Regions from separate parts of the Methylobacterium sp. 142-1Y genome, predicted to be linked through region 2. Evidence: predicted binding sites of a transcription regulator. Region 2 holds the regulator's gene; each other region holds the start of a gene.

Region 1 (6,872 bases), 960 kb from region 2:
AATCTTGGATGTCAAAAACAATCAAGTAAGACTCGCATTCGCGTTCACCGCATTCGATATTCGCGCCGCGGAACTCGGCACTTTCGGAGTTCCGGACCGATTCAATGCGGCACTCCAAACCCTGGTAAGACGCTACCTGACAAAAATTAATGGAATTTTGAACGCCGATTGCGCTGAATCAACAGCCAAAAAGGTGATCGAGGGCCCAAAATGTATCACGATCTTTAATCCGGTTATCGTAAGCGAAATAGATCTTGAAGAAGCTGTCAAGAGCGATAAAAATTTGCAGAACGTGTCATCATCGAAAGTTGATTTGTCCGTCATCGCCAAGGCAGGCCTCGCTACCATGACCGAGAACGGACTGTTTGTGCTTGCAACGCTATCTGGAAGAAATTTCGACACCAGTCACAAAATCACAACGCCTCCCCGTATCCGCGATGCGACTGACGCCAAATCGTTTATTTTCGATCAAGCGAAAACTCTTACCGATCAAAGCGGCACGCTTCGTCCGGCGATCGGCATCAAGACATATTTGCTCGCTCGTGCCATCGATCGTCTATCGTCAGCATCTCACGCCAGTTTTCAAGCGACATTTGAAATGCCGACACAAAAATTCGGGACTGAAATTCGCCTCGCCAAGAAACCGGAATTCGCCTGCGATCGTCTGGATTGCAGTCAGAAAAGATGCACCAAGCCGAATTGCCATAACAAAACCGAAAAAACATGCATAAATGCAGGGGGTGACATTGCCAAAGCTCTCAATAAAACTTGCAAAGAAGTCGTAAACGTTGTTTGTGATGGTGGAAGAGCAGCATCAGATCTAATATGCAATACGATACAGGTACTCGATAAGGCGTCTTGTGATATGGGCGAGGTTCTCAAAAAGGCTGGATGTGAAACCAACAAAATATTTGTCGACAAGGCACTCGGGAGCATCGGCAGGATTTCCGGAGACTATCGTGTGAACGGGCAATACATGGTTGCACTGAACAATAGCGTCACCGATCAGGATCTTTCGACCATCAACACACTCATCGTCGCGAAAGCAAACGGCCAAGCGTCAGGATCACTCAAATTTGCCCCGACAGGCTCCGGCCACCTGCTCGTCTGCATCTCACAATGGAAAGAGGCTTACAAGGTCAATGTAAACATACCAGAGACGAAACAATCGATCCTGTCTCATCGCGAATCCGTCTCATATGTCAATGGTAAAGGTCTGGTGATGAGATATTCAGTCGATCCCTTCGAGATAGTTGGCAAAGTCAGTCCGTCGCCATTTGATGCCGTATTCAACCAGCACCCACATCTGCGCCTCAACTGTCAGCTGCCGTCGACAATCGGAGATTTGGCAAAGGTTGTGAAAATCGTTGATCCGGACAGCAAATTGATTCCAGATGAACTCAATCAAGCCGTGACCGGCAATATCACGCGAAAAATCGAAAAAATAAAAATCGACATACCCATTCCGGACCAAAATTTGAGATTATTTGGGAAAGATATCCGCTTGCAAGCCAGCATGCCAAAAAATTATCTTGTTTTCACCGCCGCGACGCGATAAATCGATCCATAATTATATCTCGATCAGGCAGCATTGCCGTGCCTTGACACAGACGGAATCACTGTGGCGATCCAAGTCCTGTATTCGCTTTCACGAAACCACCTCAGAAGGCAGCTATGACAATTCCTCGTTTCACACGCAATCAGTGGATTGCGATCGGTGTTTTACTGATCGTCGGCGTGCTCGCATCGTTGAAATTCACGGATTGGTGGGAAGGCCACGCCGTAGAAATATCACTATCGAACGAAGGAGATAAAACTATTTTTGCTTATATAGACAATACAGGGCGCCATGGTACCACGACCAAGGTCGAACGAATCCAAACCAGTAAGGGTCAACAGACACCAGAGGGGCTTATGATCAGGCCACACCAGACACGGTCCTTCGGCACTGCCGTCGGGTTGGGCGATTCGCCCACTCTTCACATTCTTCCAGTAGGCGAGGCTTCTGTCGCCGATAGTGACCGGATCAACGATTGCGCTTTCGATACATTGCGCCTGGATAAAATCAAGATCCCCGATCGGCATATCAAAATAAGATGGAACGGCAAGGAGTGTGAGCCCCAGCAATAGTAGACGATCGGCATCGTGCAAGTTTCACGACATTCATGACGTTCGAACAACATCATCCTTGTCTGAAAAAAATTGCAACGATCGACGAAGTACGACTAGAAGGAGAGTATAGGTTGCGGCGGCGGCCATCAGGATGGCCGCCGCCGTGAGGCAGGAGATGGCCTCGGCCGCCCCGCCTCACCCCGCCCGCACCCCCGCCGCGATCTCCCGCACCGCGTCCCACGCCATCATCACGTCCGCCCGCGTCGTCGTGGTCTGGCCGACCTGGAAGCGGATGACGAAGCGGTTCGCGTGGCGGGTCTGGGTCAGATAGGTGCGGCCGTCGTCGTTGATCCGCTCCAGGAGGCGGGCGTTCAGCGCGTCGAGGTCATCGGCCCAAGCCGGCGCGTAGCGGAAGCTGAACAGCGACAGGACCGGGGCCGAGGTCAGCTCGAAGTCGGGATCGGCGTCGATGATCTCCGCCAGCTCCCGCGCCCAGGCGACATGGGCGCGGATCATGTCCTGCAACGCCTCGACGCCGTAGGAGCGGATCACGAACCACAGCTTCAGGGCCCGGAAGCGGCGCCCGAGGGGAATCGACCACTCATTGTAATCGACGACGCCGTCGCGGCCGAGCGTGCGCAGATAGGAGGGGCGAAGGCCCAGCGTGTCGGTGAGCGCCTTCGGGTCACGCACGAAATGGGCCGAGCAGTCGAAATGGGTGAACAGCCACTTGTGCGGGTTGAACACCAGACTGTCGGCCAGCTCCGCGCCGCGCATCAGGTCGCGGAATTCGGGGCAGATCATCGCGCTGCCGGCCCAGGCGGCATCGACGTGGAGAAACACCCCATGCCGGCGCGCCACCGCGGCGACCGCCTCGATCGGATCGCAGGCGCCGATGCCGGTGCCGCCGAGACACGCGACGATGGCGGCAGGCCTCAGCCCCGCCTCGCGGTCGGCTCGGATCGCCGCGTCGAGGGCGTCCGGGTCCATGCCGTGGAGGGCCCCCGAGACCGGGATCCGCACCAGGTTGGCGTCGCCGATGCCGGCGATGCGCACCGCCTTGTCGACCGAGGAATGCACCTGCTCGGAGGCGTAGACCCGCAACACCGGCCCGCCGGCGAGGCCGTTCGCGTTGCCGGTGAAGTCCAGCGCCCGCTCCCGGGCGGTGAGGAGGGCGGCGAGCGTCGCGCCCGATGCCGAATCCTGGATCACGCCGGAGAAGGCTTCCGGCAGGCCGATCATCTGGCGCAGCCAGTCCATCACCCGGGTCTCGAGCTCGGTCGCCGCCGGCGAGGTCTGCCAGAGCATGCATTGCGCGGCGAGCGCCGCGGTGACGAACTCCGCCACCAGGGAGGGCGGGCTGGCATTGGCCGGGAAATAGGCGAAGAAGCGCGGATGCTGCCAATGGGTCATGCCCGGCATCACCACCCGGTCGAGGTCGGAAAAGATCGCCTTCATCGGCTCGCCCGCCTTGGGCGGGGCCTCGGGCAGCTGGCGGAAGATCTCGCCCGGCGCCACTTGGGCCCGCACCGGCCGCTCGCCGACGCCTGACAGGTAATCCACCGACCAGTCGGCGGCCCGGCGCGCCCAGGCTCGAAACGTCTCGTCGTCCATGGCGTCGGCACTCCCTCCCGCCGGCCCGGTCTTCCGGTGCCCGGCCGGCTGTCTAGCAGCTTTCGGCCGGAGCGCCTTCCCGTCCAGGCCGGCCATCGCGGACTGGGCCATGGGGCGGTGGACATCGGATCCGACAATCGATCCCAGCCTCTGGGACACTTGAGGGCACGGTCGAAGCATGTCACGATCAATCGAGACCATACTATTTGCGGTTGTTTAACCAATTTCAGGTTGCGCGAGGTGCGGCACATCTTTTGAATGCAGGATCATGGTGAATCGCGCGGAACAATTCTTCGGTATAGGGAATTGCCGGCATTCGCGTCGATATCTCCCAAGCCGTCATGTCAGCTCACAGCGGGAAGAATCCAGAGGAGCACGATGTTCGGGCGAGGCACCCAGACGAGACCGGCCGGCACGCTGACGAAGCGCCATCTCCGCGTGCAGAGCGACGGGCTCGATCAGGATGGCTGCCTGATCTATCTCGGCGATCAGTTGGTCTCGCTGCTGATCCGCCTGCAGCCCGGCACCGCCGCCGCGCCGGAGCAGCGCCACAAGTGGCGCGTGGCGGAGACCTACGGCCCCGGCGAGGCGCTGGCCCGCGCGCCGCTCTTCGACACACCCGACGCGGTGATCGACTGGATCGCCCGCCGTCTGCCGCACCCGGCCCCAGCTCCCTGGCTGGACGCGCATCTGCTGCCGTGAGGCTCGCGCCCGGGAGCACCGATTCTGTTGCAGGACTTGCTCTGTCGCAGGACTTGCTCTGTCGCAGGACTTGGCAGCCCGACGGCGGACGCCCCGCCGAAAACTGTCATCCGGGCGCCATGGTCCCTAAGGTAAGCGTCCGGTTTGATTCGTGATGTGCGCCGAGGATGCCCGATGACACAGCCGTCGCTGAACCGATCGCAGCAGGCCGAGGCATCCGAGGATGCCGGCTCGAACCCGAGCGCCAACCCGACCCTCGGCGCGATCGTGGCCCGGCGCTTCGACCGGCGCGAGATTCTTCGCGGGGGGGTGACGGGAGGTTTGGCCGCGAGTCTCGCCGTCTCGGCGATCTCCGCGACCCTGGCACCCCGGGCGGTCGCGGCGGCAGCCTCCGAGACCTTCCCGTTCCGCGAATTGCCGGCCGGCGCCGACGAGCGCCACCACGTGGCGGACGGCCACGACGCCGAGGTGCTGATCCGCTGGGGCGATCCGGTCCTGCCCGGCGCGCCGGCCTTCGACCCGCACAGGCAGTCGGCCGCCGCGCAAGGCATGCAATTCGGCTACAACAACGACTTCCTGGGGTTCTTCCCGCTGCCGGGCGCGGGCGATCCCGCCGGCCACGGCCTCCTCGTCGTCAACCACGAATACACCAACGAGGAGCTGATGTTCCCCGGCCTCGGCCGGCAGGACGGCAAGGCGGCGTTCGCCGGCATGAACCGCGACCTCGTCGACATCGAGATGGCGGCCCATGGCGGCTCGGTGATCGAGGTCAAGCGCGAGGACGGGCGCTGGCGCGTGGTGCCGAACTCCCGCTACGCCCGCCGCATCACCGCCATGACCCCGATGCGGCTCGCCGGCCCAGCCGCCGGCTCGGCCCGCCTGCGCACCGGCGCCGACCCGGAGGGGAAGACGGTCTTGGGCATGCTCAACAACTGTGCCGGCGGCGTCACGCCCTGGGGCACGTGGCTGACCTGCGAGGAGAACATCAACTACTACTTCCAGGGCCGCCTGCCGGAGGGCTCGGCGGAAGCCAAGATCGAGGCCAGGAACCACAAGCGCCTCGGGATGCCGGGCAACCTCTACGGCTGGGCCCGCTTCCACGACCGGTTCGACCTGGGCAAGGAGCCCAACGAGCCGAACCGCTTCGGCTGGGTGGTCGAGATCGATCCGTTCGATCCGACGAGCGTGCCGGTGAAGCGCACCGCCATGGGCCGCTTCAAGCACGAGGGCGCCGCCGGGGCCTTGGCCAGGGACGGCCGCTACGTCGTGTTCCAGGGCGACGACGAGCGCTTCGACTACGTCTACCGCTTCGTCACGACGGACGCGGTGGATACGGCGAACAAGGCGGCCAACCGCGACATCCTCGACCACGGCACGCTGTCGGTCGCCCGCTTCGACGCGGATGGGCGCGGCACCTGGCTGCCGATCGTGTTCGGCGAGGGCCCGCTGACGCCGGAGAACGGGTTTCGCGACCAGGCCGACGTGCTGATCGAGACCCGCCGGGCCGCCGATCTGCTCGGCGCCACCAAGATGGACCGGCCGGAGGACGTCGAGGCGAACGTCAAGACCGGCAAGGTCTACGTGATGCTGACCAACAACACCCGCCGCAAGGCCGACCAGGTCGACGCGGCCAATCCGCGGCCGGACAACCGCTTCGGCCACATCGTCGAATTGTCGCCCGAGGGCGGCGACTTCGGGGCGAAGGACTTCGCCTGGGAGGTGCTGGTGCGCTGCGGCGACCCGTCGGTCGCGGCAATCGGCGCCACCTTCTCGTCGGCGACGACGAAGGACGGCTGGTTCGGTATGCCGGACAATTGCGCCGTCGACGGAGAGGGCCGCCTCTGGGTCGCCACGGACGGCAACTCGCCGTCGAAGACCGGTCGCGCCGACGGCATCTGGGCGATGGAAACGGACGGAGCCCGCCGCGGCACCGCCAAGCACTTCTTCCAGGTGCCGCTGGGGGCCGAGATGTGCGGCCCCTACTTCACCCCCGACGACACCACCTTCTTCGTCGCCGTGCAGCATCCCGGCGAGGCCGACGAGGAGGACCCGACCGCGCAGCCGGCCACTTTCGAGAACCCGGCGACCCGCTGGCCCGATTTCGACCCCGCCCTGCCGCCGCGCCCGGCCGTGGTGGCGATCACGAAAAGGGGTGGGGGACGCGTGGGGACTTAAACCCCCTCCCCCTCGGCGGCTCGGCAGAACTGCATGGCGCAGTTCTGCTGAGCTTCCAGCTTTGGCATCATTTTTGTTGCCGAACCGGTGACCACTTCGGCGAACGATGCCTATGCCACCACCAGGCCCCGCCCCGACCGGGCCCGCATCACCGCGAGCCCGCCCAGGCTCACCACCAGGACCGCCGCCGCGTAGAGGTCGGCGGTGGCGGCAAAGCCGAGGGTGCGGGCGAGGAATCCGGCGCCGACCGCCGGCAGGCTGAAGGCGAG
Region 2 (6,872 bases):
TGCGCGAGGCCGGCGTCGCCCTCGGCGCCCCGTACTCGATCGTGATCCGCTCCGTCACCTGGCGGGCGGCCCAGTCGGGCATCGTGACCGGCGTGCTCCTGGCGCTGGCCCGCATCGCCGGCGAGACCGCGCCCCTGCTCTTCACCGCGCTCAACAACAATTCCTGGTTCAGCCCCAACCTGATGGGCGGCGTCGCGAACCTGCCGGTGATGATCTACCAGTTCGCGCTCTCGCCCTACGAGAACTGGCGCCAGCTGGCCTGGGCCGGCGCGCTCCTCATCACCGTCACCATCCTGGGCCTGTCGATCGTGGCCCGCCTCGTCCTGAGCGGTCCCAAGGGCCGCTGATCCGATACCTTGCCCGGAGACACCCCGATGAGCGCCACCGCCACCGCCGTGCCGGTCGTGGGCCAGAGCACGGCCGACGAGTCCGCCGCGATCCGCCTCGCCGTCAAGGACCTCAACTTCTACTACGGCGACTTCAAGGGCCTGAAGAACATCAACCTCAACTTCCTCGACCGCCAGGTCACCGCCCTGATCGGGCCGTCCGGCTGCGGCAAGTCGACGTTGCTGCGCACCTTCAACCGGATCTACAGCCTGTATCCGGAGCAGCGCGCGGAAGGCGAGATCCTGCTCGACGGCCGCAACATCCTGGATTCCTCGATCGACCTCAACGAGCTGCGCGCCCGGGTCGGCATGGTGTTCCAGAAGCCGACCCCGTTCCCGATGTCGATCTACGACAACATCGCGTTCGGCATCCGGCTCTACGAGCGCCTCGGCAAGGCCGATCTCGACAACCGCGTCGAGGAGGCCCTGCGCAAGGGCGCCCTCTGGGACGAGGTCAAGGACAAGCTCAAGCAGTCCGGCATGGGCCTGTCCGGCGGCCAGCAGCAGCGCCTCTGCATCGCCCGCACGGTGGCGCAGCGCCCGGAGGTGATCCTGTTCGACGAGCCGACCTCGGCCCTCGACCCGATCTCGACCGGCCGCATCGAGGAACTGATCGAGCAGCTGCGGGGCGAGTTCACCATCGCCATCGTCACCCACAACATGCAGCAGGCGGCGCGCATCTCGCAGTTCACCGCCTTCATGTATCTCGGCGAGCTGATCGAGTTCGGGCCGACCAACCGGCTGTTCATGAACCCGTCGAAGCGCCAGACCCAGGACTACATCACCGGCCGGTTCGGCTGAGGCCTGACGCGATCATCCGCCGGCCCGGTCTGCCGGGCCGGCACAAGCCTACGCTCCACCTCCGCGCGAGGAGCCAGATCCCATGTCGAGCCACATCGTCACCTCCTACGATCAGGAGTTGCAGAACCTGCGGCGCAGCATCGCCGAGATGGGCGGCATCGCCGAAAAGATGGTGGCCGATTCCGGCCAGGCGCTCCTGCGCCGCGACGCCGCCCTCGCCCAGGCGGTGATCGCCACCGACCAGCGTCTCGACGGGCTGCAGCGCGAGATCGAGGAGAAGGCCATCCTCCTCATCGCCCGCCGCCAGCCGCTGGCGGTCGACCTGCGCGAGACCATCTCGGCGATCCGCGTCTCGGGCGACCTCGAACGCATCGGGGATCTGGCCAAGAACGTCGCCAAGCGCGTCGTCGCCATCGCCGACCAGGTCCAGCTGCAGAAGATCGTCGTCGGCGTGGAGCACATGAACGAGCTGGTCCAGGAGCAGCTCAAGGACGTGCTCGACGCCTACGCCACCCAGGACACCGTCGCGGCCCTCGACGTCTGGGCCCGGGACGGCGGCATCGACGCGCTCTACACCTCGCTGTTCCGCGAACTCCTGACCTACATGATGGAGGATCCGCGCAACATCACGTTCTGCACGCACCTGCTGTTCTGCGCCAAGAACGTCGAGCGCATCGGCGACCACACCACCAACATCGCCGAGACCATCCACTACCTCGCCACCGGCGAGACCCTGCCGACCGAGCGTCCGAAGAACGACCGTTCGAGCTTCGCCACCCTCGACACCCCGCCCGAGGCTTGAGGGCGACGCCCGTCCGGGCCTTGCGGCCCGGCGGGCCTTTACCCCCGCCCCCGCCTGAGTGCCCCCGATGAGTACCCGCATCCTGATCGTCGAGGACGAGGAAGCCCTCACCCTCCTCCTGCGCTACAACCTCGAGGCCGAGGGCTTCGAGGTCGACGCCGTCGCCCGGGGCGACGAGGCGGATATCCGCCTGCGCGAGCAGGTGCCGGACCTCGTCCTCCTCGACTGGATGATGCCGGGCCTGTCCGGCATCGAACTGTGCCGGCGCATCCGCGCCCGCCGCGAGACCGAGCGGCTGCCGGTGATCATGCTGACGGCCCGCGGCGAGGAGGGCGACCGGGTGCGGGGCCTCGCCACCGGTGCCGACGACTACATCGTCAAGCCGTTCTCGGTGCCGGAACTGCTGGCGCGGGTGCGGGCGCTCCTGCGGCGGGCCAAGCCCGCCCACGTCGCCGACCTCCTGATCGCCGGCGACATCGAGCTCGACCGGGTCAGCCACCGCGTCCGCCGCGACGGTCGCGAGCTGCATCTCGGCCCGACCGAGTTCAAGCTGCTCGAATTCCTGATGCAGAGCCCCGGACGCGTCTTCTCGCGCGAGCAACTGCTCGACGGCGTCTGGGGGCACGACGTCTATATCGACGAGCGCACCGTCGACGTGCATATCGGCCGCCTGCGCAAGGCGATCAACCGCGGCCGCGACAGCGACCCGATCCGCACCGTGCGGGGCTCGGGCTATTCGTTCGACGAGATGTTCGCGCCGGAGGCGTGATACGGTCTTCGTGTGAACTGTTCGCGGCAAGAAGAGCGCAAGTTCCCCCTCCCCCCTCTGCGGGCTAGCGGATTCACACTTCTCCTTCGTGAGCTAACCCTCTGTAAATATGCGCGCTTTCCCCTCCCCTTGTGGGGAGGGGTTAGGGGTGGGGGTGGTGCCGGAGTAGCCTCGCGCTCTACGCGGCACCACCCCCACCTCCAACTCCTCCCCACAACTTGCAGCGATTCCGGGCAAGCCCGGGATCGCCGGGGGGAGGAGAGGCGCGCGACCTTCACCGGAGAAGCTCTCGAACCGAGAAGTGTGAACACGCTAGCCTCTGCGGGGGAGGGTGGCCTGCGGAGCAGGCCGGGAGAGGGGCAGCGCGACGCTGATTCAGAGGGCGCCAGTCAGAACGGTTCCGCCTCATCCGGAAGCGTGGTTCCCCTCTCCCGCCCGGCGCCGCCGGGCACCCTCCCCCGCAGAGGGGGGAGGGTTCAAGACCAGCGATACTTTCTTTCCCCGGACAGCCCTGCATCCACGGCGAAGAGGGGGATCCCGCCCTTTATTGCGGCCGGAACAGTTCAGGTCGAACCCGTCTCACAATGCCTTCGCCATCTCCCGCAGCACGAACTTCTGCACCTTGCCGGTCGAGGTCTTCGGCAGTTCCGTGAAGACAACGTGCCTGGGCACCTTGAAGCCGGCGAGCGACTGGCGGCACCAGCCGATCAGCTCCTCGGCCGAGACCATCTCGGAGCCTTTCAGTTCGACGAAGGCGCACGGCGTCTCGCCCCATTTCTCGTCGGGCTTGGCGACCACGGCGGCGGCGGCCACCGCCGGGTGCTTGAACAGGGCCTCCTCGACCTCGATCGACGAGATGTTCTCGCCCCCTGAGATGATGATGTCCTTCGAGCGATCCTTGAGCTGGATGTAGCCGTCCGGGTGCTTCACCCCGAGATCGCCCGAATGGAACCAGCCGCCCGCGAAGGCGGCCTCGGTGGCTGTCGGGTTCTTGAGGTAGCCGCGCATCACCACGTTGCCGCGGAACATCACCTCGCCCAGCGTCTCGCCGTCGGCGGGGACCGGCTGCATCGTCTCGGGATCGAGCACGTCCAGCGCCTCGAGCGGCGGGTAGCGCACGCCCTGGCGCGCCTTGCGGGCGGCCTGCTCGTCCTTGCCCAAGGCGTTCCAGTCGGCGTGCCACTCGTTCACCACCGCCGGGCCGTAGGTCTCGGTCAGCCCGTAGACGTGGGTGACGTCGAATCCCGCCTCGGCCATGCCGGCGAGCACCGCTTCCGGCGGGGGCGCCGCCGCGGTGAGGAAGGAGACGCGGTTGGGTAGCTCCCGCCGCTCGGCCGCGGCGGCGTTGATGAGGAGCGACATCACGATCGGCGCGCCGCACAGATGCGTCACGCCGTGATCCGCGATGGCGTCGTACATGGCTTTCGCCCGCACCTGCCGCAGGCAGACATGGGTGCCGGCCACCACCGACAGGGTCCAGGGAAAGCACCAGCCGTTGCAGTGGAACATCGGCAGGGTCCACAGATAGACCGGGTGCCGGCCGAGATTGCCCGCCACCACGTTGCCGACCGCGAGCAGCGACGCGCCGCGATGGTGGTAGACCACGCCCTTCGGGTCGCCGGTGGTGCCCGAGGTGTAGTTTAGGCTGATCGCGTCCCACTCGTCGCCCGGCATCGCCCAGGCGTAACCGGGATCGCCTTGACCCAGAAAGTCCTCGTACTCGATCGTGCCGAGGCGCTCGCCCGGACCGTCGTATTCGGGATCGTCGTAGTCGATGACGAGCGGCTTCACCCCGGCCTGGGTCAGAGCCGGGCCCATGATGCGGGCGAATTCCCGGTCGGTGATCACCACCTTGGCCTCGCCGTGGTCGAGGCAGAAGGCGATGATCGCGGCGTCGAGCCGGGTGTTGAGGGTGTTGAGCACCGCGCCGGCCATCGGCACCCCGTAATGGCACTCGATCATCGCCGGGGTGTTGGCGAGCATCACCGCCACCGTGTCGCCCCGCCCGATGCCGCGGGCCTTCAACGCCGAGGCGAGGCGCCGGGAACGGGCGTAGAGGTCGCGGTAGCTGCGCCGCAAATTTCCGTGGATCACGGCCGTATGGTCGGGAAACACCGTGGCCGCCCTCTCCAGGAAGGTGAGAGGCGTGAGCGGCTGGTGGTTGGCCGGGTTCCGGTCGAGGCCGTGGTCGTAGATCGTCGCGCCGGTCATGGGTCGTCCTGCTCCCTGTCGCGCCAGAGTACCCGCCGGGGCGGAGCGATCAATCCGCCCGGCATCCTTACGAAAGTTCGACTTCCGGCCGGACCGGGGCCTATTCTATCTGAACAGGCAGGCCGCCCCGCAGATGGACGGCACCGGAGGAGACGCCATGGCGAGCCCGAGCCGCTACCCGGAGACCTACGCCGCCTGGCAGCGCGACCCGGAGGCCTTCTGGTCACAGGCCGCCGAGGCGATCGACTGGGCGAGACCCGCCACCCGCGTCTTCGCCCCCGAGGAGGGCGCCTACGGCCGCTGGTTCGTCGGTGCCGAGGTCAATGCCTGCCACAACGCCGTCGACCGCCACGTCGCGGCCGGGCGGGGCGACCAGGCGGCGATCCTGTACGAGTCCCCCGTCACCGGCACCAAGCGCCGGATCAGCTACGCCGAGCTACTGAACGAGGTCGCTTCCCTCGCCGCCGTGCTCCAGGATCTCGGCGTCGGGCGCGGCGACCGGGTGGTGCTCTACATGCCGATGGTGCCCGAGGCGCTGTTCGGCATGCTGGCCTGCGCCCGCATCGGCGCCGTGCATTCCGTGGTGTTCGGGGGCTTTGCCGCCCGCGAGCTCGCCGCCCGGATCGAGGACGCGGCGCCCAAGGTGGTGCTCGCCGCCTCCTGCGGCATCGAGCCGACCCGGGTCGTCGCCTACAAGCCGCTCCTCGACGAGGCCTGCCGGCTCTCCTCGCACAAGCCCGAATCCTGCCTGATCCTGCAACGGCCGCAAGCGCAAGCCGAGATCCAGGGCGGGCGCGACCGCGACTGGGCGCAGGCCGTGGCGGACGCGAAGGCGGCCGGCCGCCGCGCGCCCTGCGTGCCGGTCGCCGCCACCGATCCGCTCTACGTGCTCTATACCTCGGGCACCACCGGCAAGCCGAAGGGCGTGGTCCGCGATACCGGCGGCTACCTCGTGGCGCTGGCCTGGTCGATGCCGAACCTCTACGGCGTCGCCCCCGGCGAGACCTATTGGTGCGCCTCCGATGTCGGCTGGGTGGTGGGCCATTCCTACATCGTCTACGGCCCGCTCCTGCACGGCTGCACCACGGTGCTCTACGAGGGCAAGCCGGTCGGCACGCCGGATGCCGGCGCGTTCTGGCGCGTCATCGCCGAGACCGGGGCGGTCGCCCTGTTCACCGCGCCGACAGCCTTGCGGGCGGTGAAGAAGGAGGATCCGGAAGGCCGTCTGATGCAGGGCCACGACCTCGCGCGCTTTCGCACCCTGTTCCTCGCCGGCGAGCGGGCCGATCCGGACACCGTCGCGTGGGCCGAGCGGATTCTCGGTGTGCCGGTGATCGACCATTGGTGGCAGACCGAGACCGGCTGGCCGATCGCCGCCAACCCGGTGGGCTTGGGCGCGCTGCCGGTCAAGCACGGCAGCCCGACGGTGGCGATGCCGGGCTGGGACGTCCAGGTGCTCGACGAAGCCGGGAAGCCCGTGCCCCCCGGCACGATGGGAACGATCGCCATCAAGCTGCCGCTGCCCCCCGGCGCCTTGCCGACCCTGTGGCGGCAGGACGAGCGCTTCCGCGAGAGCTACCTCGCGACCTATCCGGGCTACTACAACACCTCGGATGCGGGCTTCCTCGATGCCGACGGCTACGTCTCGGTGATGGGCCGCACCGACGACATCATCAACGTCGCCGGCCACCGCCTCTCGACCGGCGGCATGGAGGAGGTGCTGGCCTCCCATCCGGCGGTCGCCGAATGCGCGGTGATCGGCATCCGCGACAGCCTCAAGGGCGAGGCGCCCTGCGGCTTCGTGGTGCTGAAGGCCGGGGTCACGAAAGGCCCGGACGTGATCGAGCGCGAATTGGTGGCTTTGGTGCGCGAGCGCATCGGCCCGGTCGCGGCCTTCCGCTTG
Region 3 (6,872 bases), 1.1 Mb from region 2:
CAGGGGAGCGCGCCGCCGGGACCGGGTGTGGCCGGAAAGCCGCACCTGCAAGGGGCCTCAACGGGTCAGGACCCGGTCGCGACCCGGGTGACGTGCCCCATCTTGCGGCCGGGGCGAGCCTCGCCCTTGCCGTAGAGGTGGAGATGGCGGCCCGGCTCGGCGAGGATCCGGGTCCAGTCGTCGGCCTCGGCCCCGATCAGGTTCAGCATCTCGACGCTCGTGCCGGTGAGCGATGCGCTGCCGAGGGGCCAGCCGCAGATCGCCCGGACGTGCTGGGCGAATTGCGAGGTCTCGGCTCCCTCGATGGTCCAGTGGCCGGAATTGTGCACCCGCGGGGCGATCTCGTTGACCACCACGCTCGCCCGGCCGTCGGCGCCGCGCACCAGGAACAGCTCGACCGCCAGCACGCCGACATAGCCGAGCGCGTCGGCGATCCTGCGGGCGATCTCGACCGCTTCCGCGGCGGTCTCGGGCGCCATGCCGGGGGCCGGCACCACCGTGCGGGCGAGGATGTGGTGGCGGTGCTCGTTGGCGCACGGGCTGTAGGCCGAGAAGCGCCCTTCCGCGTTGCGGGCGGCGACCACCGACACCTCGGCCTCGAACGGCACGAAGCCTTCGAGGATGCAGGGCTGGTCGCGCAGGGACGCCATCACGGCGGCGGGATCGGCGACCGCCTCGCGCAGCATCACCTGCCCCTTGCCGTCATAGCCGAAGCGCCGGGTCTTCAGCACCGCCGGCAGGCCGATCTCCCTGATCGCCTCGGCGAGGCCCGCCGCGTCGTCCACCGCCCGGAACGGCGCCACCGGGATGCCGAGGCCGGCGACGAAGCTTTTTTCCGTCAGCCGATCCTGGGTGGTGGCGAGCGCCGAGGCGCTCGGATGCAGCGGCCGGCGCGCCGCCAGGATCTCGGCCGCGGCACTCGGAATGTTCTCGAACTCGTACGTCACCACGTCGACGGAATCGGCGAAGGCCCGGAGCGCCGCCGCGTCGTCGTAAGCCGCGATCGTGCGCCGTCCCGCCACCTCGAAGGCCGGGCTGTCCGGATCGGGGCAGTAGATATGGCATTTCAGCCCGTACTGCGCCGCCGCGACCGCGATCATGCGGCCGAGCTGGCCGCCGCCGATGATTCCGATGGTCGCGCCGGGCGCGATGGCGAGGGTCGCGCCCGGCGCGATGGGGGGCGTGATGCTCACGGGGCGCTCTTATCCGGGTGTTCGGCCACCGCGGCGCTCTGGCGGGCGCGCCAGGCGTCGAGCCGGCCGGCGAGGTCGTCGTCGCTCAGGGCGAGGACGGCAGCGGCCAGCAGGGCGGCGTTGACGGCGCCGGCCCGGCCGATCGCCAGCGTGCCGACCGGGATGCCGGCCGGCATCTGCACGATCGACAGGAGGCTGTCCTGGCCCGACAGCGCCTTCGATTCGACCGGCACGCCGAAGACCGGCAGCGGCGTCATCGCGGCCGCCATGCCGGGCAGGTGGGCGGCGCCGCCGGCACCCGCGATCACCACCCGGAAGCCCGCGGCCTTGGCGCCCTTGGCGAAGGCGACCAGGCGGTCGGGGGTGCGGTGGGCCGAGACGATGCGGGCCTCGTAGGGAATGCCGAGCGCATCGAGCGTCTCGGCGGCGTGGCGCATCGTGGCCCAGTCCGACTGGCTGCCCATGATCACCGCGACGGGGGGCGATGCCGCCATCGTCAAGCGCATCCTCCAGAAAGCGCTGCCAGGCCGCGAGCGGGCCGCAGCCGATCCTGTCGCAGTAGCGACGCATTTGCATTCGTGCAAGCCGAGTGCAAATGCCCGGTCGACCCGTCAGGCGATGATGTCCGGGGTCAGCTGGTCCTCCAGGAACGAGATGCGGTCGCGAAGCGCCAGCTTGCGCTTCTTGAGCCGCTGGAGCTGCAGGCGGTCGCCGGCCATGACCCCGGACAGGGCCTCGATCGCGTCGTCGAGGTCGCGATGCTCCTCCCGGAGCCGCGCCAGCTCGGTCTCGAATTCCTCCGTCGATTCCGCACTCAACTCGAACGCCATCGCCGCCCCAAGTTCTGGAGATATGCCCCTGGAAATATGCGGCGAAGCATGAACCAGGCCCCTGCCTCCGGCAAGGGCGTCGCGAGTGTGTCGGCAGGGTTGTGCAGCCCCTCCTTGGCCGGGCTCCTTGGCTGGGTGCTGCGGTGCACATTACGCAAATGCAATACGGAATGCCTTAGACATCGGCCGCGGGCTGTGGCAGGCTCCGTGTGTCACCTACATGACAGGAGGCAATGGCTGATGTCGCTGAACACGCATCTCTCCGAGCTTGAGCGTAAGCACGAATCGTTGGAGCGCGAGATCCAGGACGCAATCACCCACCTCTCCACAGACGACTTGCGAGTTGTAGAACTCAAGCGGCGAAAGCTTCACCTGAAGGATGAGATCAGTCGCCTGCGGACGACGTCCACCCGCGTGATGCACTAGCCCGGAAAAATTCTCCAGCGCCGCCGCGCCAGCGTTCGACGCGGCGGCCCCTGACCGGAGGACATTCGCCTAGCCCCGGCACCGTCGGAGCCGCCCGACCCGGGCGATTGAAGTCTTCCTTCTTTCTTGTCCTTCTCCGTCGCGATTTCGACGCACCGTTTCGCAGATGTGACTGCAAGATACCGTTTTTAACTGCAGGTTGCCTCGCCTTGCCGGCCGACGTGTCCGGTAGACCTTTCGCATCGACTCGACGACGCCCAGACCTGCAGCAAGCTCTCGGGCCGCGGTCGAGAGATCCTTTTTGGCCTGTTTTGCATCGGCGTGACGGCTATCGCGCCAGAATCCTCCCCCTACGAAACTCTGGCTTGCCCGAGTTTCGCATCCCTATGCCCAAATCAGGCAAGCCCGGTTTGGGAGGGGGGAGGGTGCCCCTCGGATGCGGGGCGGGACGGGGGGCGACGCTTCCGGAGAGGTCGCGACATTCAAGGGCACGTCTGGATCAGCGCCGCGCTGCCCCACTCCCGGCCCTACTGACGCGGGGGTCGCCCTCCCCCGCAGATGCTGGCTGATTCACACTTTTCCTCTGAGATCTAACTATCTGTCAGTATATGCGCCTCCCCTCCCCACAGGGGGAGGCGCACTATCTTCAAAGGAAGAAGCACCGGACCGAGATGTGTGAATGCAATAGCCCGCAAAGGGGGAGGGTTGCTGAGCGGCGTCTGTCGACATACACCAAGTTACCTTCTGGTGCCATGAGCCCTGATGGTCGTCCATTCGCGGGCTGACCCCTCTCCAGCCGCTCGCGAAGCGACCGGACGATCGCTGAGTCGACAAAGCGGGCAAGCGGATTGCACCATCCCGCACAAGCGGTGATTCGGAATCCAGGCGCCGCTACTGCAAGTCCCTGGCGGTACTCGGCGGCTGGTCGTGCCAGCGGCTCCAGGCCCGGCGGAGCTGGCGCGGCGAGGCAAAGCCGGCCCGTTCGGCCACGCGCTCCATGTCGAGGCGGGTCCGGGCCAGCAGGTCGCGGGCGAGCGCCACCCGCAAGCCGTTGATGTAGCGGGGCAGGCTCATCCCGGCATGGCGGTTGAACAGCCGCGACAGGTGGCGCGGGCTCGTGGCTGCGAGGTCGGCCAGCGCCTCCAGGGTCCAGGCCCGGGCCGGATCGGCGCTCACCGCGTCCTGCACCCGGTGGATCGCCGGGTGGAGGTGGTTGCGCCCTTCCAGCCAGGGCGAGAGTTGCGGGTCGTGGCCGGCCCGGCGCAGGTAGACCACGAGGTAGCGCGCCACCGCCGCCGCGCAGGCCGGATCGACGAGGCGCGCCACGAGGTGAAGCATCAGGTCGATCCCGGCGGTGATGCCGGCGCTGGTCAGGCGCTCGCAGTCCTCGACGAACAGCCGGTCCTCCAGCACCCGGGCGGCCGGCGCCAGCGCGGCCAGTTCCGCGCAGGCCCCGTGATGGGTGGTGCAGGCATACCCGTCGAGGAGCCCGGCCCGAGCCGCCAGCAGGGCGCCGGAGCAGATCGAGACCAGGCGGTGGCCCGGTCGCACCTCGGCCCGCAGCCAGGCGACGATCGCCGCTTCGGCCGCCCGCTCGTCCGCGCCCGGGGGCGAGGGATCGCCCAGCACGAGTTCCGCCGTGCCGGCGAGCAACACGATCGCTCCTTCCGGCAGCGGCGACGGCAGGGGCGCGAGCCCCGAGAGCCCGAGTCCGATCGAACTCGTCACCTCGGGGCAGGGCCCGACATGGCCGACCCGGAAGCGGATCCGGTCCTGGATCAGGTTGGCCTTGCGCAGGACCTCGACCGGCCCGGCCACGTCGAGGAGCAGGGTGCGCGGCGGGCACACCACCACGACCGCGATCTCTGGCACGACCGCGATCTCGGCCGGCCCGCTCACGCGGCGAGGCGGGGCGCCGGTCCGGACAGCGCCTCCTCGACCGTGGCGATGCGGGCGAAGCGTCCGGCCAGCACCAGTTCGGTGCGGGCCCGGATCTCCTCGGCGCTCCAACGCCGCCCGGCGGCGTCCGTCATCGCGAAGGTCAGCGTCGCCTCGCCGACGTAATCGACGCCGTAGCCGAGATCGGAGGCGTGGCGTGTGGTGGTCTCGCAGCATTGCTCGGTGCGGATGCCGCTGACGATCAGCCGGCGGATGCCGTTGCGGGTCAGCCAGACGTCGAGCCCGCTACCGACCAGCGCGGAGTGGCGCCGCTTGTGGAACACCGCGTCCGGCGCGATCCGCAAGGGCTCCAGGGGACGGACATGGCCGGAGGCGAGGGAGAACGGTCCCGGGTTCTCGACAGGGGAGTCCTCGACGTGGAAGATCTGCACGACGGGGACGTTTCGCGCCACGGCGCCGTCGATCAAGGCCTGCTGGCGATCGAGGAAGCGGGGCAGGTCCGCCTCGTCCCAGTAGGGGCGGTGGCGAAAGGATTCCTGCACGTCGATGACGAGGATGGCGATGTCCGGCATGGGGCTGATCCTTAGCGGGTGGGACGGCGCCAGGATAGGCACCGTCCCGAGACCCGAAAGGCCGCGCCCGGACCGGAAGCGGACGAAAAAGGACAGGCATCAGTGCGGTCGGAAGACCCGCAGCCGGTGTCCGTCGGGATCGAGGGCCACGAAGGTGCGGCCGAAATCCAGGTCGGTCGGCGGCTGGAGGATCGACAGGCCCCTTGCCGCCCAGTCCGCGTGGGTAGCCTCCAGGGTGGCGTCGTCCACCACCGTGACGGCGATCTCGGTCCCGCCGCCGGTGACGGAAGCGGCCGGCGCGACGGTGTGGCGGGACCACAGGCCGAGCTTCAGCCCGGTCTCGAAGGCGAACAGCACGAAGGTCGGGCCCGCCTCGACCGGGGCGCGGCCGAGCAGGGCGGCGTAGAATCGCCCGCTCGCCTCGGGGTTGTCGACGTAGAGGAGGGTGTAGGTCGGCTGGAGCATCGTCGGGGTTCCCGTCTGGTGCGACGCCCCGGGATCTACGCGGCCCCGCTGACAGATTCCGGCAGCAGCGATCACGCGGCGGGCGCGATGCCCTGGAGCGCCCGCCACTCCCGCATCAAGGCATGGCGGGGGCGGGGATAGCGCTCCCCGGTGAGGGTCAGGGCCTCGATCCGGTCGGTGCGGAAATGGCGGAAGTCGTCCCGCGTCTCGCACCAGGCGACGACGACCCGCACCCGTTCGAAGAAGCCGAGGGCGAAGGGCCAGATCACCCGCTCCGATCCCGCCCCGCCGGCGTCGCGGTAGCGGATCGCCACCCTGTGCTGCGCCCGGATGGCACCGCGCAGGGCGGCGAGGTCGATGCGCTCCGGAACCGCCTCCGCCGGGCCGACGATCAGCGTCGAGGTATCGAGCCGTTCGCGCAGCGCCTGTGGCAGGACGGCAGCGATCTTCGCCAGCGCATCGCCCGCCGCCGCCGCCAGGGGGTCGTCGGTCCGCGCCGCCACCCAGCGCATGCCGAGGACCAGGGCCTCGATCTCCTCCTCGCGGAACATCAGCGGCGGCAGGGTGAAGCCGGGGCGCAGGACGTAGCCGAGGCCCGGTTCGCCCTCGATCGCCGCCCCTTGCGCCTGGAGGCTGGCAATGTCGCGGTAGAGGGTGCGCAGGCTGACGCCCGTCTCCTGGGCCAGGTGCCGGCCGCTGACCGGGCCGCGGTGGCGGCGCAGGACCTGGATGAGGTCGAGCAGGCGTTCGGCACGGGACATCGAGGCAGGCTCGCGCGGATCGGACGTCGCGTCGTCGCAGACGGGGTGCGCGAACGGAAGCCCCCGCGCGTCAGCGAACCGCAACCACCGCCATGCCGGCGCCGACCATGACGCCGCCGGAGACCCGGTTCGCCCGCCGGACCGCCGCGCGGGTGCGAAGCGCGCGCCGCAGCCGTCCGGCGAGGAGAACGTGGCCGCCGATCACCAGGGCCTCGACCGCGACGATGACCGCCGCCAGGAGCCCGACCTGGGGTGGCGTGAGCGCGGCGCCGACGACGTTCGGCAGCAGGGCCAGATAGAACAGCGGCATCTTCGGGTTGCCGAGATTGAGGGCGATACCGGTGAGGAAGCCCGCTGCGAGGCCCGGCCGACTGCCGTCCGCGCGCTCGGCCGGCAGCACCGGCTCCGCGGTCCAGAGCCGGATCCCGGTCCAGACCAGGTAGGCCGCACCGGCATAGCGCAGCACCGTCATGAGCGTCCCCATCTCCCGCGCCACCACGGCGAGGCCGGTGGCGGCCAGCACGAGGAAGGCCAGGATGCCCGCCACCATCCCGAGCCCGTAGGCGATCCCGGCGGCCGGCCCGTGCGACAGGGTGCGGGCGACGATGGTCATGTTGTCGGGCCCGGGGCTCGCGGCGAAGACCAGGAAGGCGGCCGCGAAGGCGAGAAGGGTGGCGGAATCCATGGGGCGCTCCGGATCGGCGACGAGAGATCGCAACCCTATCA

What was found. Region 2 encodes PhoB, which activates phosphate uptake and scavenging genes when phosphate is short. Its sites were predicted from a motif close to TGTCATNNANCTGTCAT; they were not measured.
Region 1: AC3AOF_RS05465 (PhoX family protein) is a predicted target of PhoB. The motif match lies at 4,533-4,549, and genes of this name have one in related genera.
Region 3: AC3AOF_RS25910 (YdcH family protein) is a predicted target of PhoB. The motif match lies at 2,233-2,249, and genes of this name have one in related genera.

Annotation. Positions count from the first base shown of each region.
Region 1 covers NZ_CM173224.1:1,147,248-1,154,119, forward strand. The annotation lists gene AC3AOF_RS05445 (hypothetical protein) at 1-1,558, shown strand, start outside; gene AC3AOF_RS05450 (hypothetical protein) at 1,675-2,130, shown strand; gene AC3AOF_RS05455 (pyridoxal phosphate-dependent decarboxylase family protein) at 2,308-3,726, opposite strand; gene AC3AOF_RS05460 (hypothetical protein) at 4,105-4,428, shown strand; gene AC3AOF_RS05465 (PhoX family protein) at 4,603-6,603, shown strand; gene AC3AOF_RS05470 (MFS transporter) at 6,714-6,872, opposite strand, start outside.
Region 2 covers NZ_CM173224.1:183,042-189,913, forward strand. The annotation lists gene pstA (phosphate ABC transporter permease PstA) at 1-347, shown strand, start outside; gene pstB (phosphate ABC transporter ATP-binding protein PstB) at 375-1,187, shown strand; gene phoU (phosphate signaling complex protein PhoU) at 1,270-1,989, shown strand; gene phoB (phosphate regulon transcriptional regulator PhoB) at 2,057-2,758, shown strand; gene AC3AOF_RS00835 (acyl-CoA synthetase) at 3,338-4,969, opposite strand; gene AC3AOF_RS00840 (propionyl-CoA synthetase) at 5,127-6,872, shown strand, end outside.
Region 3 covers NZ_CM173224.1:5,638,996-5,645,867, reverse strand. The annotation lists gene AC3AOF_RS25925 (5-(carboxyamino)imidazole ribonucleotide synthase) at 66-1,100, opposite strand; gene purE (5-(carboxyamino)imidazole ribonucleotide mutase) at 1,190-1,687, opposite strand; gene AC3AOF_RS25915 (YdcH family protein) at 1,805-2,023, opposite strand; gene AC3AOF_RS25910 (YdcH family protein) at 2,264-2,449, shown strand; gene AC3AOF_RS25905 (GlxA family transcriptional regulator) at 3,341-4,348, opposite strand; gene AC3AOF_RS25900 (isochorismatase family protein) at 4,345-4,920, opposite strand; gene AC3AOF_RS25895 (VOC family protein) at 5,020-5,385, opposite strand; gene AC3AOF_RS25890 (helix-turn-helix transcriptional regulator) at 5,457-6,146, opposite strand; gene AC3AOF_RS25885 (LysE family translocator) at 6,217-6,831, opposite strand.